One region of the Rahnella inusitata genome, then DNA from elsewhere that is predicted to be linked to it. Evidence: predicted binding sites of a transcription regulator. Region 1 holds the regulator's gene; each other region holds the start of a gene.
The links. Region 1 encodes PurR, which represses purine synthesis genes. Its sites were predicted from a motif close to CANGCAAACGTTTGCNTG; they were not measured.
Positions count from the first base shown of each region.

Region 2: cvpA (colicin V production protein) is a predicted target of PurR. The motif match lies at 1,347-1,364, and genes of this name have one in related genera.
Region 3: gcvT (glycine cleavage system aminomethyltransferase GcvT) is a predicted target of PurR. The motif match lies at 3,208-3,225, and genes of this name have one in related genera.
Region 4: ypfJ (KPN_02809 family neutral zinc metallopeptidase) is a predicted target of PurR. The motif match lies at 1,996-2,013, and genes of this name have one in related genera.

Region 1 is NZ_CP065024.1:2,231,160-2,235,997, forward strand. It holds gene I2123_RS10475 (S6 family peptidase) at 1-1,011, opposite strand, end outside; gene purR (HTH-type transcriptional repressor PurR) at 1,384-2,409, opposite strand; gene cydH (cytochrome bd-I oxidase subunit CydH) at 2,743-2,832, shown strand; gene I2123_RS10490 (C40 family peptidase) at 2,997-3,899, opposite strand; gene I2123_RS10495 (Grx4 family monothiol glutaredoxin) at 4,362-4,709, shown strand; gene rnt (ribonuclease T) at 4,813-4,838, opposite strand, start outside.
Region 2 is NZ_CP065024.1:1,732,348-1,737,185, forward strand. It holds gene folC (bifunctional tetrahydrofolate synthase/dihydrofolate synthase) at 1-361, shown strand, start outside; gene dedD (cell division protein DedD) at 351-1,166, shown strand; gene cvpA (colicin V production protein) at 1,433-1,924, shown strand; gene purF (amidophosphoribosyltransferase) at 1,955-3,472, shown strand; gene I2123_RS08205 (UbiX family flavin prenyltransferase) at 3,603-4,175, shown strand; gene argT (lysine/arginine/ornithine ABC transporter substrate-binding protein ArgT) at 4,499-4,838, shown strand, end outside.
Region 3 is NZ_CP065024.1:4,125,026-4,129,863, forward strand. It holds gene gcvP (aminomethyl-transferring glycine dehydrogenase) at 1-1,504, opposite strand, end outside; gene gcvH (glycine cleavage system protein GcvH) at 1,613-1,999, opposite strand; gene gcvT (glycine cleavage system aminomethyltransferase GcvT) at 2,054-3,151, opposite strand; gene ubiI (FAD-dependent 2-octaprenylphenol hydroxylase) at 3,475-4,701, opposite strand; gene ubiH (2-octaprenyl-6-methoxyphenyl hydroxylase) at 4,719-4,838, opposite strand, start outside.
Region 4 is NZ_CP065024.1:3,887,720-3,892,557, reverse strand. It holds gene dapA (4-hydroxy-tetrahydrodipicolinate synthase) at 1-105, shown strand, start outside; gene bamC (outer membrane protein assembly factor BamC) at 122-1,201, shown strand; gene purC (phosphoribosylaminoimidazolesuccinocarboxamide synthase) at 1,258-1,971, shown strand; gene ypfJ (KPN_02809 family neutral zinc metallopeptidase) at 2,195-3,073, shown strand; gene I2123_RS18275 (DUF441 domain-containing protein) at 3,197-3,649, shown strand; gene I2123_RS18270 (tRNA(Met) cytidine acetyltransferase TmcA) at 3,651-4,838, shown strand, end outside.

The DNA.
Region 1 (4,838 bases):
CACAAGTTGACCACCTTCGCCATTGAAACGCAGGTCGTGTGTTGCGTTCAGTTGATCATTGGTTGCCTGAGTAGGGAGCGCGTAGCTTAGACCATGCCATATCCACTGAGAATCGCCCTGGGTTATAGCGGCGGTCCCCCAATGAATATCGCCATCAGCCTGCACATCCACGACATCGGGATCCGTCGTTGAATCAATGATCGATTTTATAAAGGCTGTCTGCAGATCTAAGTTATACGTGGTCAACGCGTAAGGGGGTGAACCATTACCCGACGTCGTTACACCGTACAATTCCCATTGTTTATCTACGCTGTCATAGACAAATAGCGGACTTCCGCTATCGCCACCTTGCGCAGCAGAACTAAAAGGCGTCGTACGCGCATCGTCTGGCGCGTAGTTTGTCCACCGTAATCTCCAGTTTTCAAAGGTGGGATTAATCATTGTCCCGCCCGATTTCCATTTATAAGCGCTGCTTAGCTGTTTGGTTTTATTTGTTCCCGGAATGACCTGGACTTGAGTGCCTGAACCAACCCGAGTGTAATATTTATATCTTTCATGATCGTTACGGGCATCATTAGCGAGCATCATGGGGGCTGGTGCCGCATCTGTTACAACTTTATTTAGGCGTGGAACATGAAAATCTCTGCCTGAGGGATCGACATTTCTGCTGATGAGTTGATAAGTGTAAGAATACTTCGCATTATTTCCATATTTTACTGATTTATAGCCACCGTTGTGAGCAACGCTCACGATGTGAGAGGGTGAAATTAACGTTGCAACGGCGGAGTCATCAGTGGAGCTAAAATCGGGGATCGGGAAATTTAAGAAGCCCGCAGACGTACCATCAGTTTTAAAAACCTCTACATTTTCGGCTCCGGGGGTATATTTACCCAGGTTTTCACCGAAGTCCCGGTAGTCTTGTACCGATACATCTTCACGCATTACTCCTGCGTGGGTATTGAAAATAGCACAAGAGATGAGTGTTGCGAGTACACTCGGTTTCCATTCCATTAGATTTTCCTTACTTCCATTTCAAAAGGTGAAGGATATTAGTTGAACCTTTTTGGAAAGTGAAATTTTAATTGTGCTAGTCTGCTTTCTGAAATCATGTGTAATCTTCATTTGCCTGTAATATATAGGGAAATTTTTTTTAATATGTATTTTGTATTGTTTTTTTTATAGATAACTTACGCGAATGATATTATGAAGGTAATTATTTGTAGTGGATTAATTCATGTAATAAATGAATTTACTTAATAAATAATAAGGGTCAGATATGATTTATCGTGACAAATTTTCACTAAAAATTAATGCGCGTGTTGCATAAAAACGCCTGCAAAAGCAGGCGTTAAAAGCATTAATAGCAAAGAGTAAAGGCAAACATTAACGGCGATAGTCGCGGAAAGGGCCATCGGCCACTGAGCGGCGTTCTACCAGCTTCGGATGTACCTCGATGGTCTGAGATTCTTCTCGTTTGCTGACGATGCGATCGAGCAACATCGTGAAGGCCATTTCACCCAGACGCTCTTTCGGCTGATGCACCGTGGTCAGCGCTGGTGAGAAGTAACGGGCATTACGCACGTTATCATATCCGATAACGGAAATGTCTTGAGGAACGCGCAAACCGAATTCATCGGCTGCACAAATCGCGCCCATCGCCATGACGTCACCGCCACAGAACACGGCGGTCGGGCGTTGCTTTTGCATCAGGATTTTTTGCATAGCCTGATAACCTGACTCGGGTTCGAAATCACCCTGGACGACCCATTCTTCACGCAAAGGAATATTGGCTTCGGTCAGCGCTTTCACAAAACCCTGGAAGCGGCCACCGCCGGTGTTACGCGCCAGCTGCCCCGGGATCACGCCGATATCGCGATGGCCGCGTTCAATCAGATAGCGTCCGGCCATGTATCCGCCTTCGAACGCATTATCGATGATGCTGTCGGTGAAGTTTTTACGCGCTTCGCCCCAGTCCATTACGACCATCGGGATTGACCGGTATTCTTCCAGCATGTTCAGCAGTTCATCAGGGTATTCCGCACACATCACCAGCAAACCATCGACACGTTTTTGTGCCAGCATCGCCAGGTAGGCCTGCTGCTTATCCAGATTGTTGTGTGAGTTACACAAAATCAACGTGTAGCCTTTGGAAAAGCAACTGTTCTCCACGGCTTCAATCACTTCGGCAAAATAGGGCGCTTCGCTTGACGTCGCCAGCAGGCCGATCGTTTTAGTGTTATTGACCTTCAGGCTGCGTGCGACGGCGCTTGGTGAGTAGTGCAAGTCTTTGATGGCCAGCAGAACCGCGGCTTTGGTGTCTTCGGCGACGAAACGTGTTTTATTGATGACGTGCGACACGGTTGTGGTGGAAACGCCAGCGCGCTTTGCGACATCTTTAATCGTTGCCATGTAAGGAATGACTCCTGAACTCACGTGTTTCAGCACGTTAGCATTATGTTAATCGTTTGCTTGCGTGGATTTCACTGCGGGCTTATAAAAAGGCAGTGAAATCGTTGGGTGAGTTCGTCAGAGTGAGGCGTAAAGCGCCCTCGGGAGAAATCGACCGGCACACAGGCGTGGTAACCGACAATTTTCTCTTATATTGCAGGAAAGTGGAAGTGTTATTGTGGGTTATCGCGCATGAATCAACGCGGGATTTTAGCCGGGAAGTATGAGAAAATGCGTTGGCACACATTTAGTGTGGCTAAATGAAGCGCCACAATTGATCTGTAAGGGGGTTTTATGGACCGCAATCTAAAATTGTCATTAATCACCACGGTTTGCGCTTTGCTCGTGATTGTCGCTTTCAGCTTCACCGCAGTAATGAACTAAAAGACGCGCAAGTCAGGCAATAAAAAGGGCGATTACCTGTTACAGGAATCGCCCTTTCTATTTTACGCAGTGACCTTTGCGCCGATACTCTTCCCTGCAGAAACGCTTCGTTAAATGCTATTCAATGGCTGATTAGCGAAACTTCAGACTTAACGAACTGTTTATTATCGGATCGTTTTCGGGGTCATTACCCGACGTGCGCCCACGTAATGGTCTTGCCAGTAATCATCGCCCAGGGAAGTGATTTTGATGTCTTCACCGGTACGCGGAGACTGAATAAATTTGCCGTTACCGACGTAAACCCCGACGTGGTCCGCGGCTCCGCGGTTATTGATTCTAAAGAACACCAGATCGCCTGATTCCAGCTCGCCGCGTTTCACCGGCGCTGCGTCGCGCAGGTGGTACATTTCGTTGGCCGTGCGCGGCATTTTAATGCGAATCAAATCTTTGTACGCGTAATAAACTAAACCACTGCAATCGAATCCGGTATTAGGTGAGGTGCCACCCCAGCGATAAGGCTTGCCGACCTGATGCATCAGCTTGGTCATCGCCGTTTGCTGCGCATGTTGATAACGTTTTTTATGCGTCGCACTTAATGTAATCGGCTTGCTGTCTTCTTCAACTAACTTTTTACCTTTACGGTGGCGACCATAGGCTTCTTTCTTGCTGGCCTTCGTCGTGGCGTTTTTTGCCAGAGCCTGGGTTTTAGATTTCTTGGTGGATTTGCTCTCGGCCCGGGTGGTCTTGAGTGTTTTTTCTTTTTTGCTCTCAGCCCGCGTTGTTTTTACTGTTTTCTCTGAAGCGTTTTTTCGCTTAACCAGTTCGGTGCTTTTAACTCTCTTCTTCGCATTCTTTTCGTGGCTCTGTTGTTCTTTGACCGGTGCCACTTTGGTTTTTTTTGTGGTTTTGGCAGCAACCGTCTTACGCTTTCGGCGTTCTTCAGGGGTAACCTGGTTAACGTGATTCTTTTTCTGATCGGCCGCAACACGGGTCTGCGGTGAGGCCTGGGCTATATTCAAAAATAGCTGGGTAAAGAGCAGCACAAAAAGCGTGAACAGTAAGCGCATAGCTTCGTTACCATGAGTGGTTAGGTTAAACATCAGAGATGTCAGAGTATTGCCTAAAAGAACCAGACAAAACAGCACGAATTGCCTCGATTCTAGATCATATTGTGAGAAAAAGTTAATAGCTTTTTTTATGCTGAAATAAACGCCATTTTTAGTTAAAAAAATGACCATATTTCAGTGTGTTAATATTTGAGCTAAACCATGGCGAATTGCAAATCCGGTGTTAACCCGACCGCTAAAAATGTTATTCTCGATGAATCTTTTATTTTGTGAACCCTGACGCAAGCACCGAAAATAGTGAAATAAAATGCCAGTATTGCGAAAGACCCTGCAAAAAATGGCGTTTTTATCTGACAGCTGCCATCGTTACAATAGAGGGTAGTGTGATTCAGCACCGTTTTTGAGTGCTGCGCGTGAAGAGTAATGACCGTGACAGCCTGTACCGGCTTGAGGAAGCAAGAAATGACCACTCCAACTATTGAAAAAATTCAGAAGCAAGTTTCTGAAAACCCGATTCTGCTGTACATGAAAGGTTCTCCAAAACTGCCAAGCTGCGGTTTTTCTGCACAAGCTGTACAGGCGCTGTCTGCCTGTGGCGAACGCTTCGCGTACGTTGATATCTTGCAGAACCCGGACATCCGCGCAGAAATGCCTAAGTTTGCCAACTGGCCAACGTTCCCGCAGCTGTGGGTAGATGGTGAACTGGTCGGCGGCTGCGACATCGTCATTGAGATGTATCAGCGCGGCGAACTGCAACAGCTGATCAAAGAAACGGCTGAGAAATACAAATCTTCTGAATCTGAAGAATAATCACCAGAAGTCATTGCCTGCCTGAACGGCGGTAAATGAAATAGAAAAGAGCGACATGATGTCGCTCTTTTTGTTTTTATACGCGTTGCGATCATCAGCATTTCTATCGCTGATTTTCTTCCGATGCAG
Region 2 (4,838 bases), 500 kb from region 1:
GCACAATCCTCATGCCGCGGCTTATCTGGCCGGACGTCTGGCGCAGTTGCCGCGTCAGGACGGGAAAGTGCGTGCGGTGGTCGGCATGTTGTCAGATAAAGATATTGCCGGTACGCTGGCATGTCTGTCGCCTCAGGTCGATGTTTGGTATTGCGCACCGCTCGAAGGTCCGCGCGGTGCCAGCGCAAAAGAGCTGACGGCGCACCTGCCTTCTGCGCGTGAGTTTGCGGATGTCGGATCAGCCTGGAGGCAGGCTATGCAGGAGGCGGCTCCTCAGGATATTGTGATCGTCTGCGGTTCGTTTCATACCGTCGCTCACGTAATGGATGCTTTAGATACGGGGAAAACCAGTGGCAAGTAAGTTTCAAAATCGTCTGGTCGGGACGGTCATTCTGGTGGCGCTGGGCGTCATCATTTTGCCCGGTTTACTCGACGGCAAGAAAAAACATTACGAAGACGAATTTGCGTCTATCCCATTGGTGCCAAAAGCGGGTGATGTTGAAGAACAGGACTCGGTGCCGCCGGTGACGCAGTCACTGCCAGCGCAGGCACCGGAAGGTGCCAATCAGGCGATGAGTGGCGCGCCTGAAGAGGACCATTCTGCGAACAATACTACAGCTGCCAATCGCGGCGCAGTCGCACCAGGCAATACCACGGTGGAAACGCCGCCGTCCACCACGTTGCCAGAGCAGAAGAAGGCCGTGACGCCAACGCGGACCGAGCCGGCGAAGCAGAAACCGGTTGAGCAAAAACCGGTGGTGCAAAAACCGAAGACCATCGAACCTAAACCAATGGTCGAAGCGCCGCCAATAGTTAAACAGAAGCCGGTCGAACAGCCGAAGCAGATCGAACAGCCTAAACCTGTTGAGCAGCCGAAAGCGGTCGAACAGCCGAAAGCCGCGCCGGAAGAAAAAGCGCCAGCGGGTCAGTCTTACGTCGTGCAACTGGGGGCATTGAAAAATGCCGCCAAAGCCAATGAGATCGTCGCGAATCTGCGGTTGTCAGGGTTCCGTGCCTTCACGGTGCCTTCCACTCCGGTGCAGGGACAAATCACGCGGTTGTACGTCGGCCCGGATGCGTCGAAGCAAAAACTCGAGGCGTCATTGCCACAGCTGCAACAGCTGAGTGGACTGGGCGGGCAGGTTCGCGCTTACAGCGCGCGCTGATTAAACGGCCTCTCCCTTCGCCGGGGGAGGAGTGAGACCTACTCATTTAATCAGTATGAGGGCACAAGCGATTTGTGCCCTTTTTCTATAGAATAGGTACGCTGAATTTTTATAGGTTTATGCTGCGATTGAGGTTTTTTTAATCGCTATTATTAATTTGTCTGACCGGCAGATTTCCCCTACGCAAACGTTTTCTTTTTCTGTTAGAATTCGCAGCGATTTGGATGCCGGGGTAGACGTGACTGGATTAGACACTGGAATAGTTAATGGTCTGGATTGATTACGTCATCATTGCGGTTATCGGATTTTCTGCCTTAGTCAGTTTGATTCGTGGCTTTGTTCGTGAGGCTTTATCGTTGGTAACCTGGGCTTGCGCCTTCTTCGTTGCCAGCCATTATTACCCTTACCTCGCCATCTACTTCACGCGTTTCGAAGATGAGTTAGTTCGAAACGGGATCGCAATTGCCATCTTGTTCATCGCGACGTTGATCGTAGGTGCAATTGTCAACTATGTGATTGGTTCGCTGGTCGAAAGAACCGGGTTGTCCGGCACTGACAGGGTGTTAGGTGTGTGCTTTGGCGCACTGCGCGGTGTGTTGATTGTCTCCGCGATGCTGTTCTTCCTGGATACCTTTACCGGCTTCTCACAAAGTGAAGACTGGAAACAATCTCAGTTGATCCCACAGTTCAGTTATATCATCAGGTGGTTCTTTGACTACCTGCAGAGCACGTCGAGTTTCTTGCCAAAACATCTTTAGTTTTGGCAGCGCTGAAGAGGAAAAGACAACATGTGCGGTATTGTCGGTATCGCCGGTTTCATGCCGGTAAACCAGTCGATTTATGACGCGTTAACGGTGTTACAACACCGTGGGCAGGATGCCGCAGGCATCGTCACCATTGACGCCAATAATAACTTCCGTTTACGGAAAGCGAATGGCCTGGTGAAGGATGTTTTCGAAGCCCGCCATATGCAACGCTTGCAAGGCAACATGGGCATTGGCCATGTTCGCTACCCAACGGCTGGCAGTTCCAGCGCTTCAGAAGCTCAACCCTTTTACGTCAACTCTCCGTTCGGCATCACCCTGGCCCATAACGGTAACCTGACCAATGCCCATGAACTGAGAAGTAACCTGTTCGAAGGCCAGCGTCGCCACGTCAACACGACTTCCGATTCTGAAGTTCTGCTGAATATCCTGGCCAGCGAGCTGGATCGTTTCCAGCATTATCCGCTGGAAGCTGACAACATTTTCGCTGCCGTTGCGGCGGTGAATCTGAAAATCCGCGGTGCGTATGCCTGTGTAGCGATGATCATCGGCCACGGCATGCTGGCATTCCGTGACCCGCACGGCATCCGTCCACTGGTGATCGGCAAACGTACGCTGGAAGGCGAGCGCAACGAGTACATGGTGGCGTCTGAAAGCGTAGCGTTAGACACGCTGGGCTTTGAATTCCTGCGTGATGTTGCGCCGGGCGAAGCGGTGTATATCACCGAAAAAGGCCAGCTGTTTACCCGCATGTGTGCTGAGAATCCACAGTACAACCCATGCCTGTTCGAGTATGTGTATTTCGCACGTCCTGACTCGTTCATCGACAAAATTTCCGTTTACAGCGCCCGTGTCCGTATGGGTGAAAAGCTGGGCGCGAAAATTGCCCGTGAATGGGAAGATCTGGATATCGATGTGGTGATTCCGATCCCGGAAACCTCTTGCGATATCGCGCTGGAAATTGCGCGCATCCTGAATAAACCGTACCGTCAGGGTTTTGTGAAAAACCGCTACGTGGGCCGTACGTTTATCATGCCGGGTCAGCAGGAACGTCGTAAATCGGTGCGTCGCAAACTGAACGCTAACCGTGCTGAGTTCCGTGATAAGAACGTATTGCTGGTTGATGACTCTATCGTGCGCGGCACCACTTCTCAGCAGATCGTTGAGATGGCGCGTGAAGCGGGGGCGAGACGCGTTTATCTGGCTTCTGCGGCACCGGAAATTCGTTTCCCGAACGTGTATGGCATCGATATGCCAAGCGCGAACGAGCTGATTGCGCACGGTCGTGAAGTCAGCGAAATCAATCAGATCATCGGTGCGGATGCGTTAATCTTCCAGGATCTCAGCGATTTGATCGCCGCAGTGAAAGAAGATAACAGCGATATAGAGAAGTTTGAGTGTTCAGTCTTCGACGGTATTTACGTCACCAAAGACGTTGATCAGAATTACCTCGAATATCTCGAAGCCCTGCGCAACGATGACGCTCAGGCGTTACGTGGCCAGCAGGAAGCTGAAAACCTTGAGATGCACAACGAAGGCTGATTAGCCGGTTGCTGACATCCGCTTAAACGCGCCCCTCCGGTGAACAGCCGGGCGGGCGCGTTTTTTTATGCCTGAATTTATGTCAGTATTAGCAGCATCGGGTCCGGTAACATTTTTCTAAGGCATTTTCATGAAACGACTTATTGTCGGCATTTCAGGCGCCAGTGGCGCAATTTATGGTGTCCGGTTATTGCAGGTGCTGCAAAGCGTGCCCGACATCGAAACTCATCTGGTGATGAGCAATGCCGCACGGCAAACGCTGACTCTGGAAACCGATCTGACGCTGCGCGACGTTCAGGCACTGGCTGATGTGGTGCATGATTCCCGTGATATTGCTGCCAGTATTTCTTCCGGCTCGTTTAAAACCACCGGTATGGTGATTTTACCGTGTTCGATTAAAACCTTATCCGGCATTGTGAACAGTTACACCGACGGTTTACTGACGCGCGCCGCGGACGTGGTGCTTAAAGAAAGCCGCCGTCTGGTGCTGTGCGTGCGCGAAACTCCGCTGCATCTCGGGCATCTGCGTCTGATGACGCAGGCTGCTGAGCTTGGCGCGATTATCATGCCGCCGGTGCCGGCATTCTATCATCGCCCGGAATCGGTGGACGATATCATCAATCAAACCGTTAACCGGGTAATTGACCAGTTTGATATTGAGCTGCCGCATGACTTATTTGTTCGATGGCAGGGCAGCCACTGAGTTTTCCCCACCTGTTACGCACTCATTTCTAGCATTTAACTAACATTGCACCAACGGTGATCACAAATTGATTCATTGCGGTGCATTGCTAAGCGCCCCTTACGCTATCCTTTCTTCAGACCTCTGAATACTTTCAACTTCCTGATGATTTTTTGACCGGTTTTCGCTCTCTTTGCAGGGAAATTGTCCTTGCTGAGAAACGGCACGAAAAGTGCATGAGAGAATCTGGCAAAAAAGCCATTTGCTTCGTTCAGCAAACTATAAAAAGACGTTCATTCACGCACACACAACCACAACAGATGAATAATCACTGAGGCTAATGTATGAAAAAGTTGTTCAAGGTTCTTCCGCTGGTTCTGGTCTTAGCCAGTGCAGGCAGTGCATTTGCTGCCGCGCCTAAAGCAATTAATATCGGCACCGATCCGACTTACGCCCCATTTGAATCAAAAGACTCCAGCGGTAAGCTGGTCGGTTTTGATATCGATCTCGCTAACGAAATGTGTAAGCGTGCGGCCATCAAGTGTACTTACGTTGAAAGTGATTTCGATGCGCTGATCCCTTCCCTGAAAGCCAAAAAAATTGATGCGATCATTTCCTCACTGTCCATCACTGAAAAGCGTCAGCAGGAAATTGATTTCACTGAGAAACTGTACGCCGCCAACG
Region 3 (4,838 bases), 1.9 Mb from region 1:
GCGCCAGATCCTTTTTCTCCAGACGGTGCATGTAACGCATCATCTCGGTTTCGCTGTGGTACTGATTGAATACCGGATGCGTCAGGATCGGATCCACACGCAGCATCGCGGCCGGGATCGAGTTGCTGTCAGTCGAAACAGCTTTATCCAGTTTATCGATGTCCAGACCGTTATCGTCCCCCAGCAGAGCGGCGAACAAGATCTGCACGTCTTCACGGGAGGTGGCTTCATCAAGCGTCACGCCGACAGCACCGTGAATATCAGTACGCAGGTTCAGACCGAAGCTCAGCGCGCGTTCCAGCACGGCGGCTTTGTCTTTCACTTCCACGGTCAGGGTATCGAACCAGGTATTGTGACGCAGGGTCAGACCGCCCTGTTTCAGGCCAGTGGCCAGAATGTCGGTCAGGCGGTGAATGCGTGAAGCAATGCGTTTCAGGCCTTCAGGGCCGTGGAATACCGCATACAGGCTGGCGATGTTGGCCAGTAAAACCTGCGAGGTACAGATGTTGGAGTTGGCTTTTTCGCGGCGGATATGTTGCTCACGAGTCTGCATCGCCATGCGCAGTGCGGTTTTGCCTGCAGCGTCGCGGGAAACACCGATAATGCGGCCCGGCATTGAGCGCTTGAAATCATCAATACAGGCGAAGAACGCCGCGTGCGGGCCGCCGTAGCCCATTGGCACGCCGAAACGCTGTGCCGAACCAAAGACTACGTCCGCGCCCTGCTTGCCCGGCGCGGTCAGCGTAACCAGTGCCATAATGTCAGCGGCAACGCTGGTGATAATTTTGCGGGATTTCAGTTCAGCCAGCAGTGCGCTGTAATCGTGAACTTCACCTGTGGTGCCGACCTGCTGTAACAGCACACCGAACACGCCTTCCAGATCCAGCACCTTCTCGGCTTTATCAACAATGATGTCGAAGCCAAAGGTTTCAGCACGTGTGCGAACCACGTCCAGGGTTTGCGGGTGCACATCGTCAGCCACGAAGAAACGGTTGGCGTTTTTCAGTTTGCTGGCGCGTTTTGCCAGCGCCATCGCTTCAGCAGCGGCGGTCGCTTCATCAAGCAACGAAGCAGAAGCCAGATCCAGACCGGTCAGATCCAGCGTCAGCTGCTGGAAGTTCAGCAGTGATTCCAGACGCCCCTGCGACACCTCGGGTTGATACGGCGTATACGCGGTGTACCAGCCCGGATTTTCCAGCATATTACGCAGGATTACCGGCGGCGTCAGCACCGCGCTGTAACCCATACCGATGTAGGATTTATAGCGCTGATTCTGGCTGGCAATGGCTTTAAGCTCAGCCAGCGCCTGATGTTCGGTTACGGCATCGCCGACGGCCGGTGGCCCCGGCAACTGAATATCGACCGGAACGATCTGCTGGATCAGGGCATTTAACGAACCGGCACCGACCGTCTCCAGCATATCTTGCTGCTGCTGAGAAGACGGACCAATGTGGCGGCCGATAAACGCTTCGCTGTGTTCGAGTTGGCTGAGAGTCTGAGTCATTTGCTACGCATTCCTGAAATCTGCTGGAGGTGTCTTGGGATACTGACAAAAGCTACGGGTGTTGAATGCGCCCCGCAAACGGGTTGCGAGGCGGTCGTGCAGTCTTACTTATTCGTCGATCGAGGAACCATAAGCTGCTGCATCAAGCAGGTTAGCCAGTTCGGCTTCGTCTGACGCTTTAATCTGGAACAGGAAACCGGCACCGTATGGCTCGCTGTTAACCAGCTCCGGAGAACCTTCCAGTTCACCGTTCACCGCGATGATTTCGCCGCTGATCGGGGAGTAAATATCGGAAGCCGCTTTCACGGATTCTGCCACGGCGCAGTCTTCGCCAGCAGCCACTTCACGGCCAACTTCTGGCAGATCGACAAACACCATGTCGCCCAGCAATTCCTGCGCGTGTTCGGTGATGCCTACGGTGTAAACGCCGTTGCCTTCAGAACGCACCCATTCGTGGGAAGAGGCATATTTCAACTCTGCGGGAACATTGCTCATCAATAATCTCCTGAAAATGTTTTTAAATTTTTGTGTTCAACTCAATCGGATTCGTTACTGCGCCAGCGGTTTACCATTACGGACAAAGCCCGGTTTGGTGACTTTTACCGGCATCTCACGGTTACGAATTTGCACAATCGCCTGCTCGCCAATGCCTGCCGGAACGCGCGCCAGCGCGATGCTGTAGCCCAGCGTCGGGGAGAATGAACCGCTGGTGATCACGCCTTGTTGAGTGTTGCCTGCCGCATCGGTGAAATGCACCGGCAGCTCGTTACGCAATACGCCTTTTTCGGTCATCACCAGACCGACCAGCTGTTCGGCGCCCTGCTCGCGCTGTCTTTCCAGGGCGTCACGGCCAATAAAATCGCGGTCTTCCGGTGCCCACGCAATGGTCCAGCCCATGTTGGCCGCCAGCGGTGAAACGCCTTCATCCATTTCCTGACCGTAAAGGTTCATACCCGCTTCCAGACGCAGCGTGTCACGTGCCCCAAGACCAGCAGGCTTCACGCCCGCCGCCAGCAATTTCTGCCAGAAATCTGCGACCTGTTCTTGCGGCAGCGCGATTTCATAGCCCGCTTCACCGGTGTAGCCGGTGGTCGCGATAAACAAATCGCCCGCCTGCACGCCAAAGAACGGCTTCATGCCCTCGACGGCCTGTTTTTGTTCAGCAGTAAATAAGGTTTGGGCTTTTTCTTTCGCCTGCGGCCCCTGAACGGCCACCAGCGCTAAATCATCACGTACGGTCAGTTCAACGCCGTACGGTTCTGCATGCTGCGAAATCCATGCCAGATCTTTCTCACGGGTCGCGGAGTTCACCACCAGGCGGAAATAATCTTCGGTAAGGAAATAAACAATCAGGTCATCGATCACGCCGCCGGAGGCATTGAGCATGCCGGTGTACAGCGCTTTGCCGGGAACGGTGAGTTTGGCGACATCGTTCGCCAGCAGGTAACGGAGGAATTCACGGGTACGGGCACCGCGGAGATCAACGATGGTCATGTGCGAGACGTCGAACATGCCGGCATCCTGGCGCACAACGTGGTGTTCATCCAGCTGGGAGCCATAATGCAGAGGCATCATCCAGCCGTGGAAATCGACCATACGCGCACCGCACGCGACATGTTGTTCAAAAAGCTGAGTCTGCTTAACCATCTTATTCCTCATGACGAAAAGGCTGCCTGAAAAAGTCGAAATTCGCAGGGAGCGCAAACGATACCCTTTACCTGAACTTACCACCGAATTCCCCTGCTAACCATAAGATAAAATATGCAGAGCAAAGGGAATGTCAGTTAAATAGCAGGGGCATTGTGCAGAGTTTTTGACTGGGAAAATGGGGTTTGTGGCGCAAAATCTACAAATAAACAGCAAAAATATCGACGTTATATAACGACAAGGCCGGATTTCTCACCATTTGCAGAATGAGAAATCCGGCCCCGGATTAGAAAATGTAATGGAAAAACTGAGCTGAAATTAGATTATTTCAATCGAAGCGAATCTTCCTGCAACCATTCGGGTAAATCGTTCAGCCCCATGGCCTGACGCACTAATTTAGGTTTCACGCCCGGCAGTGAATCAGCCAGCGTCAGGCCGATATCACGCAGGAGTTTCTTCGCTGGATTGTCACCGGCAAACAGTTCGCGAAAACCCTGCATTCCGGCCAGCATCAACGCAGCACTGTGCTTACGGCGGCGCTCATAGCGACGCAGATACATGTGCTGCCCGAAATCTTTGCCTTCTTTTTGCAGGCGTTTGATTTCAGACGCCAGCTCGGCCGCATCCATAAAGCCTAAGTTTACGCCCTGCCCCGCCAGCGGATGTACGGTGTGCGCCGCATCCCCCACCAGCGCCAGACGCTGTCCGGCAAAACTGCGGGCATAACGACCGGTCAGCGGGAAGGTCTGACGCTCGCTTTCAACGGTACAGATGCCCAGACGCAGATCGAAAGTGCTGGCGAGAATTTTGTTGAATTCTTCAGGCTCCAGCCCGCGCAGGCGCTGTGCCTCATCCGGCGAAACGGACCACACAATCGAAGACAAATGCGCATCGGCCAGCGGCAAAAAGGCCAGAATACCCTCGCCGTGGAAGACCTGTCGTGCAACAGACTGGTGCGGCTCTTCGGTGCGGATGGTCGCCACCAGTGCATGATGGCGGTAATCCCAAAATGTCAGCGGGATATCGGCGTGCTGACGCAGCCACGACTGTGCGCCATCAGCGCCAACGACCAAGCGCGCGCTCAGCTGGCGATCGTCATTAAGCGTAATGAAGGCGTCGTTTTCGCCCCACGCAACGTTTTTCAGCGTAGCGGGTGCCAGCAGGGTGATATCAGAGGACTTCTCCGCCTGTTGCCAGAGCGCGCGGTGGATCACCTGATTCTCAATGATGTGGCCGAGATGGCTGAATCCGTATTCTTCGCCACGAAACGCGATTTTGCCGAAGCTGTCGCGATCCCAGACTTCCATACCCTGATAAGCATTGGCGCGTTGCGCGGTGATGTTGTCCCAGACGCCGATGTATTTCAGTAAACGCTCACTGGCGGCATTGATGGCTGAAACACGCAGACCCGGCTGTTCCGGCAAAGGAGAATCGAGATCTGGCTGCTGGCTTTCAAGCACTGCAACGCGCAATCCGCTGCCCTGTAATCCGCACGCCAGCGCCAGACCGACCATCCCGCCACCGGCGATAACCACATCAAAAGATTGCATAATTTTTCCTGTAAGGCTTAACGATCAACCCAGCCTAAAGTCCTGCGTGTAAAAGCATCGCGCAGCGGCGTAATGCCTTCCATCGCCAGTAAACCCAGATTGCGTCCGACCATTAATGGCAGCCAGCGATTGGCAAA
Region 4 (4,838 bases), 1.7 Mb from region 1:
CTGGGAATGATGGCAACCGATACTCTGCGTCTGCCTATGACGCCGTTAACAGATGCTGCCCGTCCGGTCGTGGAACAAGCACTTAAAAGCGCCGGTTTGCTGTAACTCTTAGGAAGATTTGATGGCCTCTTTATTTGACAAGAATAGTTTCCAGATGACCCGTTTGCAGAAAACAGCCGTAGCGAAAGTGGTCGGGGTTTCCCTGATTATGCTGCTGGCAGCCTGCTCCAGCGACCAGCGCTACAAGCGTCAGGTCAGCGGTGATGAATCCTACCTCGATGCGCCAGCGCTCAGTGAGCTTAAAGCACCGGCGGGCATGATTCTGCCAGTGCAGAATGGCACCTACGAAATCCGCCAGGGCGCGATGCAAGGCGCGGTGGGCAAACAGCTCGATATCCGTCCACCAATGCAGCCTCTGGCCTTGCTGAACGGTTCACAAACGCAGTTCGCCGGTGACAGCAGCACTGTATTGCTGGAAAACACCGCGCAAAACCGCGATTTGTGGAACAGTGTGGTGAAAGCCGTTCAGCAAAATAATTACAAAATTGCTAACCGCGACGACGCTAACCAGACGCTGACCACCGATTTCGTTGACTGGAATCGTGCAGATGAAGACTTCCAGTATCAGGGCCGTTACCAGATCAGCGTGAAACAGCAGAGCTACCAGTTAGCGCTGACCGTTAAAACGCTTGAGCTGAAACAGCAGGATAAAGCGGTGACCGCATCAGCTGAAATCCAGCGTTATAACAGCCAGATGATGAACTCGATCACCGCCAGCCTCGATAAAGTGCAGCAGGATACGCAGGCGCGTCTCGACAACCGTCGCGTCGGTGAAATCGACGTGCAGAGCGGTGCTGATGATACCGGTTTACCGGTGCTGATCGTGCGTACCACCTACGGCGCAGTGTGGGATCGTTTACCAAATGCACTGGCGAAAGCTGGCATGAAAGTGACCGACAGCAGCCGTCCGCAGGGGACATTGTCCGTTACCTACAAACCGTTGAATGACGATGCGTGGCAGACACTGGGTGCGAAAGATCCGGGCCTCTCTTCCGGTGACTACAAACTTCAGGTTGGCGACCTCGACAACCGCAGTAGCTTGCAGTTCCTTGATCCGAAAGGACATGCTCTCAGCCAGTCGCAGAACGACGCGATGGTGGCGGTCATGCAGGCCGCATTTAGCCAGAGCAGTGCAAAATAATACCAAGGGGCTCCGGCCCCTTTTTACATCTGTTTTTTCCACTGGAGTAAGTAAAGATGCAAAAGTTAGCTGAGTTGTATCGCGGCAAGGCGAAAACCGTCTACACCACTGAAAACCCGGACCTGCTGGTGCTGGAATTCCGTAACGATACGTCAGCACTGGATGGTCAGCGTATTGAGCAGTTCGACCGTAAAGGTATGGTTAACAACAAATTTAACCATTTCATCATGGCTAAGCTGGAAGAAGCCGGGATTCCGACCCAAATGGAACGCCTGCTGTCTGACAACGAAGTACTGGTGAAAAAACTGGATATGGTCCCGGTTGAATGCGTTATCCGTAACCGTGCTGCTGGATCGCTGGTAAAACGTCTGGGCATTGAAGAAGGTCTGGTTTTGAATCCGCCGTTGTTTGATCTGTTTTTGAAAAACGATGCGATGCACGATCCGATGATCAACGAGTCTTACTGCAAAACCTTCGGTTGGGTGAACGAAGAGCACCTGGCGCGTATGAAAGAGCTGAGCTACAAAGCCAACGACGTGTTGACCAAGCTGTTTGACGATGCCGGTCTGATTCTGGTCGATTTCAAACTCGAGTTCGGTCTGTTTAACGGCGAAGTGGTGCTGGGTGATGAGTTCTCACCAGACGGCAGCCGCCTGTGGGACAAAGAGACGTTGAACAAGATGGACAAAGATCGTTACCGCCAGAGTCTGGGTGGCCTGATTGAAGCCTACGAAGAAGTCGCTCGCCGTATCGGTGTGAAACTGGACTAAGCAACGCTTAGTTTTTAGCCCGGACGCGCAATCGTTTCCGTCGCGGGCTTATGCTAAAACGGGTGGTAGTTTCGCCACCCGATCTTTATCCCGCATTTAATTTCCTCTTTTTTACCCTGATTTATTTCATTTAATTCCTCCTGACCTAAAATTACGTCCCTGCGCGGATGGTATAAATCGCGCACGCTGGCTAGTCTTTATAAAAACAGTCTGGAGGTGGAGTATGCGTTGGCAAGGGCGTCGCGAAAGCGACAATGTAGAAGACAGACGCGGACAGGGATCCAGCGGCGGCGGTGGCCTGGGTGGTGGCGGTATGCGCCTGCCAATCCGTGGCAAAAGCGGCATTGTGATTATTATCGTGGTACTGGTCGCCGGGTATTATGGTATCGACCTTTCTCCACTGATTGACGGCGGACAATCCGGCAACGTACAGCGCCAGACGCAATCCCAATCCATCAGCCCGAAAGATGATGAGCAGGCGAAATTCACTTCCGTCATCCTCGCGTCGACGGAAGATACGTGGAAAGACATTTTCCAGAAACAGGGGATGACGTATCGCGAACCGAAACTGGTGATGTATCGTGGCGCGACCCGTACCGGTTGCGGAACCGGCCAGTCGGTGATGGGGCCGTTCTATTGCCCGGCGGACAGCACGGTGTATATCGATCTCTCTTTCTATCAGGAATTGCAGAACAAACTGGGCGCGGGCGGTGATTTTGCACAGGGTTACGTAGTCGCCCACGAAGTAGGTCACCACGTGCAGAATCTGCTGGGCATTGAGCGCAAGGTGCGGCAGTTGCAGCAGGGTGCGTCGCAGGCGGTGGTGAATCAACTGTCGGTGAAAATGGAATTGCAGGCCGACTGCTACGCCGGTGTCTGGGGCCATTCGATGCAGGAGCAAAACGTCCTTGAAGCAGGCGATCTGAAAGAAGCGCTGAACGCCGCACAGGCGATAGGCGATGACCGTTTGCAACAGCAAAGTCAGGGGCGTGTAGTGCCGGACAGCTTTACCCACGGCACCTCTCAGCAGCGCTATGACTGGTTCAAACGCGGTTTCGATACCGGTAATCCGGATCAGTGCAATACCTTCGGCAGCCTCTGATTTCGCGCAGACGCGACCATTCAGTTCTGGTCTGCCCGCAAAAACTGTTCAATAATCAACGACCGATTCAGAAAGGCTCTCCGGAGCCTTTCTGCCTTTCTGACAGGAAACGCAGGGAACGCTATGGCTTTTCTCGATCCAACCCTTTTGATCTTACTGGTCTTTGCCGGACTGGGCATCATCAGCCACAACAGCGCGGTGACTATCGCGATGTTTTTCCTGCTGACAGTGCGCATCACGCCGCTCAATACCTTCTTCCCGTGGATTGAAAAATATGGCCTGACTATCGGCATTATTATTCTCACCATCGGGGTGATGGCACCGATCGCCAGCGGAAAAATCAGCGCCAGCACCGTGGTCCATTCTTTCTTTCACTGGAAATCCATCGCCGCTATTTTGGTGGGCGTACTGGTATCGTGGCTCGGCGGACGTGGCCTCACGCTGATGGGCACTCAGCCGCATCTGGTCGCCGGTTTACTTGTCGGCACGGTGCTTGGCGTGGCGCTGTTTAAAGGCGTGCCGGTCGGGCCGCTGATCGCCGCCGGGCTGCTCTCCATGCTGGTCGGGAAAACCTGAGATGCCTGTCGTATCGGTCGCATCGTTACAGCAACAGATGCTGCGCCGCGGCGTGCGGCGCGTGCTGGTGTTCAGCGGTGAAGCGGACTGGTGCGTGGCGCAGGCTCTCGAATTTTCGGGCCAAAGCGCGGGGGACTGGTTGTGGATCAGTGATTCGCCGCCTGTGGGAGTGAACGCCTGCTCACCCTCTGCGGCGCATTCGCTTCTCGGTCAGGATTTTTTGCACGGCATTTTTGATGCCCGCACCGGGTTGAACGTGGACGCACTGGCGGCGTTTTCCGGAACACTTAAGGCCGGAAGCTGGCTGATTTTGCTGGTGCCGGACTGGTGCCGCTGGTCGCAATTACCTGACGCCGACAGCCTGCGCTGGAGCGAACAACCACAGGCGATCCCCACGCCGCGTTTTATCCGTCGTTTTCAGGCATTACTGGAAAGCACGCCGCACGTCGCGCTGTGCAGGCAACATCATCCTTTTTCACTTTCCCCTTTACCGCCTGCACCCGACTGGCTGCCGCCCGATGGCCAACCGACGCCTGAGCAGCAACAGATTTTACAGCGGCTGATGCAGGCCAAATCCGGTGTGTGGGTACTGACTTCGCCGCGCGGTCGCGGTAAGTCGCGTCTTGCGGGAATGCTGACCGCGCAGTGGCCGGGCACCTGCCTGGTGACTGCGCCGGGTAAAGGTGCTGTGAATCAGATCCTCGCCCATGCGCCTGAATCCACCCGTTTTATCGCACCCGATGCCCTGCTGATGATGTGCCGTGAAGCCGCGGTGGATGATGCGGACTGGCTGATTATCGATGAAGCCGCTGCTATTCCCGCACCGATGTTGACGGAGCTGGTGGCGGCTTTCCCGCGCGTATTACTTACTACCACGGTTCAGGGTTACGAAGGCACGGGGCGCGGATTTCTGCTGAAGTTTTGCGCTTCGCTGCCGCAGTGGCAGGATTTGCGGCTGACCGCGCCAATCCGCTGGTCGGAACAGGATATGCTCGAACCCCTGATAAGCGATGCGTTGCTGTTCGGCGAACCCCTGACAAAGATTAAAAACACAAACGTACCTTCTGCTATTTTTTCCCCCGCTGCTGACGACTGGCTGCGCCAACCCGCGCTGTTAGAGGATTTCTACGGTCTGCTGACCAGTGCGCATTACCGCACGTCGCCGCTGGATTTACGCCGTCTGCTGGAT